DNA from 3 places in the Pseudomonas sp. S3_A09 genome. Region 2 is predicted to be linked to each of the others. Evidence: riboswitches for the same ligand, from Rfam matches in the RefSeq annotation. Region 2 holds a riboswitch; each other region holds the start of a gene.

Region 1 (4,339 bases), 1.8 Mb from region 2:
ATCGGAGCGTTCACCCAGGGCTTCGGCGGTGCGTATGCGTTCTTCTTCCACCAGTTGTTGAATCTGCCCACGCAACGGACGGTCGCTGATGCGGATAAAACGCCAGGGCTGCATCAGGCCGACACTGGGTGCCTGGTGCGCGGCCTGGAGCAGACGATGGAGCAATTCGGGGGCGACAGTGCCGCCGCTGAAGTGGCGCATGTCGCGACGTTCAGCGATGGCGCGGTAGACGGCCTGGCGGTCGGCCTCGGGGAAGGCGTTGTCGGTCATGGCCTCATCGCCGGCAAGCCGGCGCCTACAGGATCGGGCGCGAACAATGCGGCCACCGCCTGGGGATTCGAGGGGAAGTAAAAGTGTACGTAGGAAGCCGTCATCCGCCCCTGCCGATAAACCGCCTCGGCACCGCGTCCGCCATTGGGGCTAAGGCCACGGGCAATCGGCTGCCATTCGGTGGTGGTCAGGGAGTGGTGATAGGTATGGCCGCGCAGCGTGCCTTCGGGCAATTCGACATTTTGCAGCGCCAAGGCCGCGAGTTTCTTCTGCATCACCGCATCGCCTTGCAGCAGGCCCACCAGTTCGGCGCGAACACCCTCGACATCGGTCAGCGAGTCCAGCAGGTAGAGCATGCCGCCGCATTCGGCGAGCAGCGGTTTGCCGGCGGCATGATGAGCGCGGATGGCGTCAAGCATCGAGGTGTTCTCCGCCAGCGCCTGGTGGTGCAATTCCGGATAACCACCGGGCAGATAGAGGCTGTCGACATCAGGCAATTCGCGATCGTGGATCGGCGAGAAAAACTCCAGTTCAGCGCCCATTGCCCGCAGCAGGTCGAGGCTGGCGCCATAGGTAAACGCGAAGGCTTCGTCGCGGGCCACGGCGATGCGCACACCGTTGAGCAATGGCTGGGTTTCGATCACTTCCGGTGCGGCAAAGGTCACTGGCGGCGGCAAAGCCACTTCGCAACTGCTGCCCAGCGCTTGGGCGGCTGCATCGAGACGCACATCGAGGTCGTTCAGTTCGCTCGCCTGTACCAGGCCTAAGTGACGGCTAGGCAGTTCGATACCGGTCTCGCGGGATAACGCGCCGTACCAGCGCAGGCCTTCGGTGAGGCTGCCTTCGAGCAATTGTGCGTGACGCAAGGTGCCAACGCGATTGGCCAGCACCCCGGCAAACGGCAGATCCGGCTGATAACGTGCCAGGCCCAGGGCCAACGCGCCGAAGGTCTGGGCCATCGCCGTACCGTCAATCACGCCCAAGACAGGCACGCCGAAGTGTCGCGCCAGGTCGGCGCTCGACGGTGTGCCATCGAACAGGCCCATCACGCCTTCGATCAGGATCAGGTCCGCCTCCCCCGCCGCTTCCCATAGCAAGCGACGACTTTCCTGCTCGCCCACCATCCACATGTCCAATTGATACACCGGCGCACCGCTGGCGCGTTCGTGGATCATCGGATCGAGGAAGTCCGGGCCGCATTTGAACACGCGTACCCTGCGCCCCAGGTTGCGGTGCAATCGGGCAAGCGCGGCGGTGACGGTGGTTTTGCCCTGGCCGGACGCCGGTGCGGCAATCAAGACGGCCGGGCAATGACGGGGCTGATTCAAAGTTCGACGCCCTTCTGTGCCTTGATACCGGCTTGGAACGCGTGTTTGAGCATGCCCATTTCGGTGACGGTGTCGCCCATTTCGATCAGTTCAGGCTTGGCACCGCGGCCGGTGACCACCACGTGTTGCATCGGCGGGCGGGCTTGCAGGTCGCTGAGCACCTGGTCCAGGTCGAGATAGCCGTGCTTGAGGGCGATGTTCAGTTCGTCGAGTACGACAAGACCGATAGACGGGTCCTGCAGCAACTCGCGGGAAACCGCCCAGGCGGCTTCGGCGGCGGCGATGTCACGCTGGCGGTCCTGGGTTTCCCAGGTGAAGCCTTCGCCCATGACATGAAAGCGCACTTGCTCGGGGAAACGGCGGAAGAACAATTCCTCACCGGTACTGTTGCGCCCCTTGATGAACTGCACCACACCGCACTGCATGCCGTGCCCCATGGCTCGGGCCAGCATGCCGAACGCGGAGCTGCTCTTGCCTTTGCCGTTGCCGGTCAGCACTAGCAACAGGCCGCACTCGTTCGGGGAGTTGGCGATGCGTTCATCGATCACGGCTTTTTTGCGCAGCATGCGCGCCAGGTGGCGTTCGTCGCGGTCGGGGGAATCGGTCATGGCAGCTCTCCGTTGGGGCTGGACAAAAACGGCGGGCAGGAAAAAGAAAAAACAGATAGCCAAGCATCGCCCACCGTGATGCTGTTGGATGTTGCAGGCCGGTCTCCGGGCTCATGAGTGGCGCGCGTCTTATAGAAGCGCGTACCGACGCTGCGCCTTCCCATATCGCGAGCGATACAGTGGCAAAAGGCAGCGTCTTGACTCATTTACCGTTGCGGGGGCAGCGCCGGGATCGCGGCGTCACTGTGTACAAGTGCGCTCACTCACCGGCTTCCCTGTTTCACTCCGTCGACCCATGGGCCACAGAGCACCTGGAACAAGCGGCGAAGGGTAGTAGTTTGAGGGGCGAGCTGCAAGCTTCAAGCTGATCGCCGCAAGCAGGCATCGCACCGCTTGCAGCTTCACGCGTGAAACCTGCCGCTGCTTTCTAGGGATTACGCGCCAGATTGCCTGGCAACACGCGCTTGGCGCTCAGGTAGGCATTCTGCCAATACGCCTTGGACAAGGTGTCCAGCTTCACCGTACCGCCGGTTTGCGGTGCATGCACAAAACGGCCTTCACCGACGTAGATCCCGGCGTGGCTGACCTGTGAACCGCCGCCCGTGGCAAAGAACAACAGGTCGCCCGTCTGCAGATTCTGCTCGCTGACATCTTGCGCACGCATCACGATCAATTCGCGAGTGGTACGCGGCAGGGAGATACCGGCAGCGTCGCGGAAGACAAAACCGATCAGGCCACTGCAATCAAACCCGGAGTCCGGTGTATTGCCGCCCCACCGATAAGGCGTGCCGACCAGGCCCAGGGCACGGAAGAGGACGTCTTCGGCCGCAGGCGAGAAATTCTGGCTGGAATAGTTGAACACCGGCTTGGGCTTCACCGCTACGGGAGCAGGCGGCGGTGGACGACTTGCGCAGGCGCTGAGCAGCGCGGCGCAAAGAATGAGGATCAGGCGGGCCGAGGTCGACATGGGCAGAACAATCCTGGTCTGGATGCGGCTTTCGCTGCCGAACGCTGAAAACCAGAACGCGCAAGCAAAGCTCGCGCGAACGGATTACAACAATGTCCAGGGATTCTAGCGCTTACACGTCAAACTTCAAGTATCACTTTAAGTTTACTTGCTAGCGGTAACTGTCGTCGGGGCCATGGCGAGTGCGCGCTTGGCTTCGATGAAGGTTTTGCTCCAGTAGCTGTCGCCCAGATTGTCGACTCGAACACCGCCACTGCGACGGCTGCTGGAGTGGATAAACTGGTTGTCGCCCAAGTAGATACCGGCATGACTCACACGACCACGCCCTGCTGTACTGAAGAAAAGCAGATCACCGGGCTTGAGGTTGTTGCGCGCGACCAACGGTGCATCCACGTTGATCATTTCGCGGGTGGAGCGTGGCAGGTTCATGCCCGCTTCTTCACGAAACAGATAGCCGATGAAACCGCTGCAGTCGAAGCCGGCTTCAGAAGTGCCGCCGAAACGGTAACGGGTACCGATCAGGGACATGCCGCGTTCGAGGATGCTGTCGGCCAGAACGGGAAGCTGGTAAGGCTTGCTACCGGAGAAGTTGGTCAGCTCTTTTTCAGTTGCCAGCTCTTCTTCATAAACAGAAGCAGACTGTGCAGCAACGAATTTTGCCTGATTTTGAACCTGTGGTTTTTGCTGTTCTGCCACCTGTTGAGGGTGGGAGGCGCAACCAAACAACAGGGTAACGAGTGCGAGGGGCACGAGGGGTGCGAAGCGATTTAGCATGGGCACGACCGTGGCTGATATGTAAAGAAGACGAGACTATGCCCTCTATCACATCGATTTGCAAATTCAATCGTGATCTATGTGACTTCTTGTTTGGACCATGACATCTAAGCCCTTAACACCCCGTACCTGCCTTTTGCGTAGCCACATCGGCTCAAACGCAGGTTTTCTGGCGCCTGGAATTTGCCGAACGCGGCAAAAACAAAGGGCTGTCTACCAGCCGAGGGTTTCTTTCAAGAAGGGAATGGTCAGCTTGCGCTGGGCCTGCAAGGAGGCCTGGTCGAGCTGTTCGAGCAAATCGAACAATGCGCTCATGCTGCGTGTACCGCGAGTGAGAATAAAATGCCCCACCTCATCGGTGAGGTGCAGGCCACGACGGGAAGCACGCAGTT
Region 2 (4,339 bases):
TGCTGTCCAAGCAGAACACCCCGGGTATCGGCATCCGCGTCTTTATCACCCAGCCCGGCACCCAATACGCCGAGACTTGCATTGCCTACTGCAAGCCTGGGGAAGAGAAACCTGAAGACACCGCCCTGGGGCTGAAAAGCTTCACCGCGTACATCGATGCCTTCAGCGAAGCCTTCCTCGACGACGCCGTGGTCGACTACGCCACCGACCGCATGGGCGGCCAGTTGACCATCAAGGCGCCAAACGCCAAGGTGCCGAACGTCAACGCCGACAGCCCGGTGAACGAGCGCATCAATTACTACCTGCAGACCGAGATCAACCCAGGCCTGGCCAGCCACGGCGGCCAGGTCAGCCTGATCGACGTGGTCGAAGACGGCATTGCGGTGTTGAAATTCGGCGGCGGCTGCCAAGGCTGTGGCCAGGCGGACGTGACCCTGCGTGAAGGCATTGAGCGCACCTTGCTGGAGCGTATTCCAGAGCTCAAGGGCGTGCGTGACGTGACCGACCACACGCAGAAAGAAAACGCCTACTACTGAATAAGGCGTTCACTGCGAGCAGAAAAAACGGCGCCCCGTGAGCGCCGTTTTTTTATGCCTGGGTTTCAGGGGCGGTAAAGGTGAGCATGGCCCGCGCGATACAGCGACGACTCACTGAAGCTGTCACTTGCCAACACCCGGCCCACCACAATCAATGCCGTGCGCCGAAAGCCTTTGGCCGCCACCTTCTCGGTAATGTCACTCAACGTGCCCATCGCCCAATCCTGATCCGGCCAGGTTGCCCGGTGCACCACGGCAATCGGGCAATCCGCGCCGTAGTGCGGCAGCAGCTCAGCGACGATCTTCTCCAGGTGATTGACCCCCAGGTGGATCGCCATGGTGGTGCCATGCCGGGCCAGGCTGTCGAAATCCTCGCCGGCGGGCATGCGGGTTTTGTCGGCATAGCGGGTCAGGATCACGCTTTGGGCGATATCGGGCAGGGTCAGCTCGGTTTCCAGCAGGGCGGCGCAGGCGGCCACGGCGGTGACGCCGGGAATGATCTGGAAGGGAATGCCCAGCTCCCGCAGATGGCGGATCTGTTCGCCAATGGCGCCATACAGGCTCGGGTCACCGGAATGGACGCGGGCCACGTCCTGGCCGTTGTCGTGGGCGGTTTTGATCAGGTCAATGATCTGTTCCAGGTGCAATTCGGCGCTGTTGACCACCGTTAGCGCCGAATGGCCGTCCAATACCGCCGCCGGAACCAATGAGCCGGCATAGATGATTACCGGGCAACTACGGATCAGCCGCTGGCCTTTGACGGTGATCAATTCCGGGTCGCCGGGGCCTGCGCCGATGAAGTAGACGGTCATGGTGGTTCCTGTCGAAAAACGGGCGAGCATGAATGTTGCTCATGATCGGGGGCGGCAATTATCGGGATTTTAGCCGGCGCAGGCTAATGCAAAGGTGGCTTGGGCGGTTTTTTTGCGAGTGATCAACAGGCGGGCAGGGCTGCCTGCAAGGTGCTCGGCGAGTGCCAGCGCGGCGCTTTCGGCGATGCCATAACAGCCGGTGTGGGCAAAAGCGATGTCGGATTTGTGGCTCAGGCGGTGTTCAAACGCCGCCAGTTGCTCGGCGCTGAAACACTGCAGTGGCAGGTTCAGCCTCTGGGCCAGAGCCAGTAACCCCGGTTCATTCTGTTTGCGATCGATACTGGCCAGCGCGCTAATGCGGTGACGCTCGATACCGCCCTCGGCGAGGGCCGAATCGAACAGCGCCAGCAAGGTGTGAAGATCACAACCCCGCTGGCAACCCAGGCCGATCACCAGGGTCATGCCGAGTATTGGTCGTCACGGTTGCGGCGGAACAGCCACGCGCTGATCAGGCCCAGTGCGAGCCAGAAAGCGACGTTGGTCAACTGTGAAGCGATCTTGAATTGTGCTTCCAGGGCTTGCGGTGCCAGCATCGAATGCACTTCGGGCTGTGGCGCGCCAATCACGTGGGGGACGGCGAGGATCGCCACGCCCAGCACTTTCAACAGCCAGTTACGACCAAATACGATCAAAGCGATGCCGGCAGCCGTAGAAGCCGCAGTGCCGATCCACCAGGTCTGGCGCAGCGCCAGGTCCGCGGCGGCAGTGCCCGGCAGCTCAGGCGGCAGGCCCATCGTCGGTGCCAGCACGAAGGTTGCGTAACCGGCCAAGCCCCACAGCAAGCCTTGGGCGGTGCGGGTTGGCGCGCGCAGTGTGTAGAGACCGGCCAGCATCAGCGCAAAACCGACCGCGACCACCAGATTACCGCCTGTGGTGGAGAGCACGCGCTGCCAGCCGTCTTCCGGCTCCCAGGCTTCGGCATCGTGGGTGTGGGCGGCAGCGCCTTCGGTGTGTTCGTGGGCCACTTCGGTGGCGGCCGGGGCCTTTTCAAAGGTTTCCGCCTGCAGAATCAGCGGGGCGACCCAGAAGCTTTGCAGCAAGGTCAGCAACAGGGCGGCCAGCAGGCCGGTGAAACCTGCAGTTTGCGCGATACGCTTGATCATGTCGGCAGGTCTCAGTGGCACGGGAACGCAGCGCTGTGGCGGGTATCGTGGGCAGCGTTGTGCACGGCCTCGATGTGCGAGAAACCGGCAAAGTACACCAGGCACGCACCAAGGATCGACGCGCCGATGGCGGCGGTCAGGCGTTGGCTCAGGGTGGCGGTGCTGCTGGCGGAGTGCGAGGTGCTGCTGACGATCGACATGGCGCGTCCCTTTCAGGTGTCTGGGTGAAACGAGCGCATGGAAACCCCGCGAGCCAGGCACGCAGGGTTTGAACAGCGCCCGCCCACCGCGGGTTTGTTATCTGAATTTTTCGGGCCGGTCTCCGGGCTTGCGAGGGGCAATGTGCCTAATAAGCATCGCCTTCCCATGCCGTCGAGGCACAGTGGATCTGACGCTTCACTCGCTTACCGTTGCGGGGGCAGCACCGGACTGGTCATATCGCTATGACGCACCGGTTTCCCGTTTCACCCTGTGAAGGGCACCCGAAACAAGATGTGTAGGAGAGCATGGGGGTGGGAGGGGAGTCAATTGGGGTGTGTACATATCCGTTGCTGCGGTGATGGCTGAAATGGGTTCCGCTCCTACAGCGAACCGCCTTTGCTCTACACCACTCAAGCCGGCTGTCAGGCCGCTGTGCTTTTGCTTTTGCTTTTGCTTTTGCTTTTGATCTTGATCTTGATCTTGATCTTGATCTTGATCCTAAGCGCCCCGTCAAACACGCTGGCCGGAATTCGACAGGGATTTGGGGGGTAAACCGGCAGGGATGCCGGTTTAGCCGCCCCGCGCCATGGATGGCGCGTGGCGGCGGCCCCCCAAATCCCTGTCGGATTACGGGCACACCGAGCGTGAGCGAGGTGCCGAGTGTTGGGGCAAGAGCCCTTTGGTTACTTTGGGGCTCTTTTCCAAAGTGACCCGCCGTAAGGGCGGAACCCATTTCAGCCGTTACCGCAGAAACGGATATGTACACTAACCCAACCAATCCAACCCCATCATTGACCATCCCCCAAGCACTGCGTAGCCTTACACCCTTCGAGGTTCTTCGGCCCAGGCCGAAGCTAAGAAGGGAACGCGGTCCAAGCCGCGGCTGCCCCCGCAACTGTAAAGGGTTCAGCTGACTGCCACGCCACTGCCGACAAGGCGGGAAGGCGCAGCCAGCGCCGGTCGCAAGACCCGCAAGCCCCAAGCCAGGAGACCTGCCTCGCAACCGATTTTCTACTTCAACCGGGCGGGGTGATCCGGTGACGAAATCCGCTGCTGCGCGCCGTCGCAGGGCCTATCGTCCCGTATGCCCGCCCCCAAGGGCATCCGATGAAAACACTGGCCAAACTCCCCGTCACCATCGTCACCGGCTTCCTCGGCTCGGGCAAGACTACCTTGCTGCGCCACATGCTCGATAACGCCCAGGGCCGTCGCATCGCCGTGATCGTCAACGAATTCGGCGAACTGGGTATCGACGGTGAAATCCTCAAGCAGTGCTCCATCGGCTGCACCGAAGAAGAAGCCAACGGCCGCGTCTACGAGTTGGCCAATGGCTGCCTGTGCTGCACCGTGCAAGAAGAGTTCTTTCCAGTGATGCGCGAGTTGGTGGCCCGTCGCGGCGACCTCGACCATATCCTCATCGAAACCTCCGGCCTGGCCCTGCCAAAACCGCTGGTACAAGCCTTTCAGTGGCCGGAAATCCGCAGCGCCTGCACCGTCGACGCTGTGATCACCGTGGTCGACAGTCCGGCCGTGGCCGCCGGCACCTTCGCCGCTTTCCCGGACCAGGTGGATGCCCAGCGCAAGCTCGACCCGAACCTGGACCACGAGTCGCCGCTGCATGAGCTGT
Region 3 (4,339 bases), 1.5 Mb from region 2:
GTTGCTTCAACGCATACTGCTTGATCAGCGAACCGAACACGTCCGACAGCGATTCATTCAACGCCCCGGACTGGTTGAAATACATCAGTTTGGCCTCGTCCTCGGTGACGCCGTGGGCCAACTCATGGCCAATCACGTCGAGGGCCACCGTAAAGCGGTTGAACAACTGCCCGTCTCCATCCCCGAACACCATCTGGGTCGAGTTCCAGAACGCATTGTTGTAGTTCTGGCCAAAGTGCACAGTGGCGTCCAGCGCCATCCCGGCATCGTCGATGGAGTTGCGATCGAAGACCTCGTCGAAAAAATCGAAGGTGGCGCCCAAGCCATCATAGGCCTCGTCCACCGCCGCATCACCACTGGCGGGCTGCCCCTCGCCACGCACCAGCGTGCCCGGCAGGCTGTCGGCGCCCTCGGCGCTGTAGATCGAGCGGCGTTTATCGGCCCCCATGGCCAGGGCCATATGCGCCGGTCCCTTGGCAGGCACGGCGACCATCCGTAGCGAGCGGAACGTTGTGTCCTTGGCGCGGGTGCGCAACGCGACCTCCCGTTGCGCTTTGTCCCCGTTGCGCGCGATCTGGTCGAGCATATAGGGCGGGATCAGGCAGAAAATCGGATTACGATTCGGCTGGCGAACACACATTGGCTGGCTCCATTTGGCAGGTAACAACGTCCGGGTCATCGATTCAGGATAGCCTCCAGGGGTTATCGCGTGTCATCAATTGTCATTAACCTATGTTGCAGTCGTGTTTATCCAAGGAGGACTGACCGATGCCCGCACGTAAAGCCAAAATCGACCTTTCATACCGCCCCAGGCTCGCTGACCTGCGCCCATTGATCGCACCGAGCCCCACATTGCTGGAGGCACGAGCCGCGACGCCCCGCGTCACCTCGGCCAACGACTTGAAGGACCGACGCGGCTACGCTGAGGACTTTCTCGGCAGCTTCGGGGTGCCCTGGCCTACGGTTGAAGAGACCTTGGCCGGCGATGTCCAGAAGCGCCTGGACTACACGCACTTCTCGATAACGATGTCACGCTCGAAGCGGCTCGCGCTGTATGTGGGCGTCAACATCGATGGCGGGCAGCATATGGACATCATTCGCAGCAACGACACCTGGGCCTACGACGGACGCCTGCCCATTGATGCGCAGGTGGGCGAAGCACTGTATGCCAGCAACGGCCTGGATCGCGGCCACCTGGTGCGCCGACAAGACCCCAACTGGGGCGACGCGGCGCAAACCGCCAACTTCGACACCTTCCACTTCACCAACTGTTCACCGCAGATGAGCGGGTTCAACCAGAAAACGTGGCTGGAGCTCGAAGACTACATCCTCGACAACACCCAGCGCTGGAAAGCCCGAGCCACCGTGTTCACCGGCCCGGTGTTCGCCGACGAAGACCGGGTGTACCGGGGCGTCCAGATCCCCAAGGCGTTCTGGAAAGTGGTCGCCTACCTCAGCGATGACGGCAAGCCTTCGGCCAGCGCCTACATGATCGACCAGAGCCGCGAGCTGGGCCAGCTCGACCTGGTGTTCGGCCAGCTCAGGACCTACCAGCGCAGCGTAATCCAGATAGAACGCCTCACCGGCCTGCGTTTTGCCAACCTGGCCGACTACGACGGCTTCAGCAACGAAGAACGCGCCACCGGCACGCGGATTGAAGCCCTGATACAGGGGCCTGAAGACATTCGTCTCTGACCGGGCGTGCCTCGGGCTATATCGCCCCGCCCTAATCAACTACCATACCGCGCCGGTTCCCAAACGGGACTAATAGGGAATCCGAAGCGCGGTACACCCTCGCCAATCGGAACTGCCCCCGCAACTGTAGGTGCTGAGCCTGCTCCCTGATGCCACTGGACCTTGTCCGGGAAGGCCGGAGCCTGGCGACGACGCATCAGTCAGGAGACCTGCCGGCCCAAGCTCAATTACCAACCGGCGGGGTGTCCGGGAAGGACATTCTTGCCTGTTTTTCTAGTGCAGCGCTTAAGGGTGTATTTCCGAATGGCACGTACGGTTCATTCGGAGATTGCCCCATGCTGCCACGCGTTACCGCCCTGCTCACCGGCCTGGGCTTCTGTGCCCTCGCCCAAGCCGCGCCCACCCACTACCCGCTGACCGTGGAAAACTGCGGCAGTCGCCTGACCTTCCAGCAAGCCCCCGCCCGCAGCGTGACCATCGGCCAGGCGGCCACCGAGATGCTCTACGCATTGGGCGTGGGCGACAAAGTGGTCGGCACCTCACTGTGGTTCAACAGCGTACTGCCGCAGTACAAGGTGCAGAACGACGGCATCGAGCGGCTAGCCAACAATGAGCCGAGCTTTGAAGCCGTGATCGCCAAGCGCCCGCAGCTGGTGGCCGCCGAGCTGGAGTGGGTGGTCGGGCCCCAGGGCGTGGTCGGCACCCGCGAGCAATTCCATGAACTGAAGATCCCCACTTACCTGCTGCCCTCCGACTGCGAAGGCAAGGACAACCTGGTAGGCGCCGACGGCACACGGCTGGAGCCGTTCCGAATCGAGACGATCTATAAAAGCATCAGCCAACTCGCCGAGATCTTCGACGTACAGGCGCGCGGCCAACAGTTGAACGACGACCTCAAGGTACGCTTGGCCAAATCTGTTGCCACCGTGCAAAGCAAAGGCCTCAAGCAAGCCAGTGCCTTGGTGTGGTTCTCCAGTTCCGAGATGGCCAGCGATCCTTACGTGGCCGGCCACAAGGGCATTCCAGAGTTCATGCTGGAAACCCTCGGTCTGCACAACGTGGTGCAATCCGATGAAGAATGGCCCGCCGTCGGCTGGGAAACCCTCGCCAAGGCCAACCCGACCTTTCTGGTGATCGCACGCATGGACCGCCGCCGCTACCCCGCCGACGACCATGAAAAGAAACTGGCCTTCCTGCGCAGCGATCCCGTGACTCGCAACATGGACGCGGTGAAAAACAACCGCATCATCATCCTCGATGCCCTGGCGCTGCAGGCCAGCATCCGCACGTTCGACGGGCTTGAGCAACTGGCCACGGCCATCGACGGCTACGACCTGCCCAAATGACGCGCACCCTACTCGCCCTGGCCCTGCTATTAGCCGCCCTACTCGCGGGGGTGGCGATCGGCGAAACCGCCATCTCGCCGCAAGTCGTGCTCCAGGTGCTCGCCAACAAACTGTGGGCGGCCAGCTACGTGCTTGACCCCATCGACGAAGGCGTGGTGTGGAACTACCGCCTCACCCGCGCCCTGGTCGCCGCTGCGTGTGGCGCCGGGCTGGCGACGTGCGGGGTGATCCTGCAATCGCTGTTGCGCAACCCACTGGCCGATCCCTACCTGCTGGGCATCAGTGCCGGCGCTTCGACTGGCGCGGTGCTGGTGGCGTTGATCGGCGTGGGCGGCGGGTTGATTTCGTTGTCGGCGGGCGCGTTTGTTGGCGCCATGGCGGCGTTTGCGCTGGTGATCCTGCTGGCGCGCGCCAGCGGTTCGGCCAGCGGCACCGGCCAGATCATCCTGGCGGGCATTGCCGGCTCGCAGTTGTTCAATGCGCTCACCGCCTTCCTGATCACCAAATCCGCCAGTTCCGAACAGGCGCGCGGCATCCTGTTCTGGCTGCTCGGCAACCTCAGTGGTGTGCGCTGGCCCTCGGTGTGGTTAGCGGTGCCGGTGGCCGTTGCAGGCTTGGCGGTGTGCCTGTGGCACCGCCGTGCGTTGGATGCGTTTACCTTCGGCAGCGACTCGGCAGCGTCCCTCGGCATTCCGGTGCGCCGGGTGCAATTTGTGCTGGTGGGCTGCGCGGCCCTGGTGACGGCGGTGATGGTGTCGATTGTTGGCTCCATCGGCTTTGTCGGATTGGTAATCCCCCACGCCGTGCGCCTGCTGCTCGGCACCGGGCACTCGCGCTTGCTGCCGGCCAGTGCGTTGGGCGGCGCGTTGTTCTTGATTGCAGCCGATGTACTGTCGCGCACCTTGATCAAAGGCCAGGTGATTCCGGTCGGCGTGGTCACGGCGCTGGTCGGCGCGCCGGTGTTTGCGCTGATCCTCATTGGCCGGAGGAATGCGCGATGACAGTACTGAGCTGCAAAGGGTTGGGCTTCAAGGTGCGTGAAGCGCAGTTGCTGCGCGATATCCATCTGGACGTGCAGCCGGGCGAAACCCTCGGCATCGTCGGGCCGAACGGCTCCGGCAAATCCACCTTGCTCAAGCTGCTCGCCGGGCTGCGCACGCCGGCGTCCGGCGAAGTCTTACTGGGCGGCCAACACCTGGGCAAGCTGTCGCGCCGCGCCATCGCGCAGCAGCTGGCAGTGGTCGAACAGCAGGCCGACACCGACGACGCCATCCGCGTGTTCGACGCGGTGGCGCTGG

The links. Region 2 has a riboswitch for cobalamin ahead of AB4N92_RS24420 (CbtB domain-containing protein). Riboswitches for the same ligand answer to the same signal wherever they lie in the genome.
Region 1: linked by a shared signal. The riboswitch ahead of cobO (cob(I)yrinic acid a,c-diamide adenosyltransferase) and the one ahead of AB4N92_RS24420 (CbtB domain-containing protein) in region 2 are both predicted to bind cobalamin.
Region 3: linked by a shared signal. The riboswitch ahead of AB4N92_RS02750 (ABC transporter substrate-binding protein) and the one ahead of AB4N92_RS24420 (CbtB domain-containing protein) in region 2 are both predicted to bind cobalamin.

Annotation. Positions count from the first base shown of each region.
Region 1 covers NZ_CP162752.1:855,321-859,659, forward strand. Annotated here, with positions in the region: gene bluB (5,6-dimethylbenzimidazole synthase) at 1-270, opposite strand, end outside; gene AB4N92_RS04085 (cobyrinate a,c-diamide synthase) at 267-1,598, opposite strand; gene cobO (cob(I)yrinic acid a,c-diamide adenosyltransferase) at 1,595-2,206, opposite strand; cobalamin riboswitch at 2,286-2,536, opposite strand; gene AB4N92_RS04095 (C40 family peptidase) at 2,634-3,173, opposite strand; gene AB4N92_RS04100 (C40 family peptidase) at 3,318-3,947, opposite strand; gene hda (DnaA regulatory inactivator Hda) at 4,161-4,339, opposite strand, start outside.
Region 2 covers NZ_CP162752.1:5,223,182-5,227,520, forward strand. Annotated here, with positions in the region: gene nfuA (Fe-S biogenesis protein NfuA) at 1-536, shown strand, start outside; gene cobM (precorrin-4 C(11)-methyltransferase) at 602-1,348, opposite strand; gene AB4N92_RS24410 (cobalamin biosynthesis protein) at 1,418-1,810, opposite strand; gene AB4N92_RS24415 (CbtA family protein) at 1,807-2,511, opposite strand; gene AB4N92_RS24420 (CbtB domain-containing protein) at 2,523-2,711, opposite strand; cobalamin riboswitch at 2,808-3,012, opposite strand; cobalamin riboswitch at 3,527-3,726, shown strand; gene cobW (cobalamin biosynthesis protein CobW) at 3,820-4,339, shown strand, end outside.
Region 3 covers NZ_CP162752.1:563,794-568,132, forward strand. Annotated here, with positions in the region: gene AB4N92_RS02740 (M4 family metallopeptidase) at 1-640, opposite strand, end outside; gene AB4N92_RS02745 (DNA/RNA non-specific endonuclease) at 769-1,695, shown strand; cobalamin riboswitch at 1,732-1,926, shown strand; gene AB4N92_RS02750 (ABC transporter substrate-binding protein) at 2,031-3,041, shown strand; gene AB4N92_RS02755 (FecCD family ABC transporter permease) at 3,038-4,042, shown strand; gene AB4N92_RS02760 (ABC transporter ATP-binding protein) at 4,039-4,339, shown strand, end outside.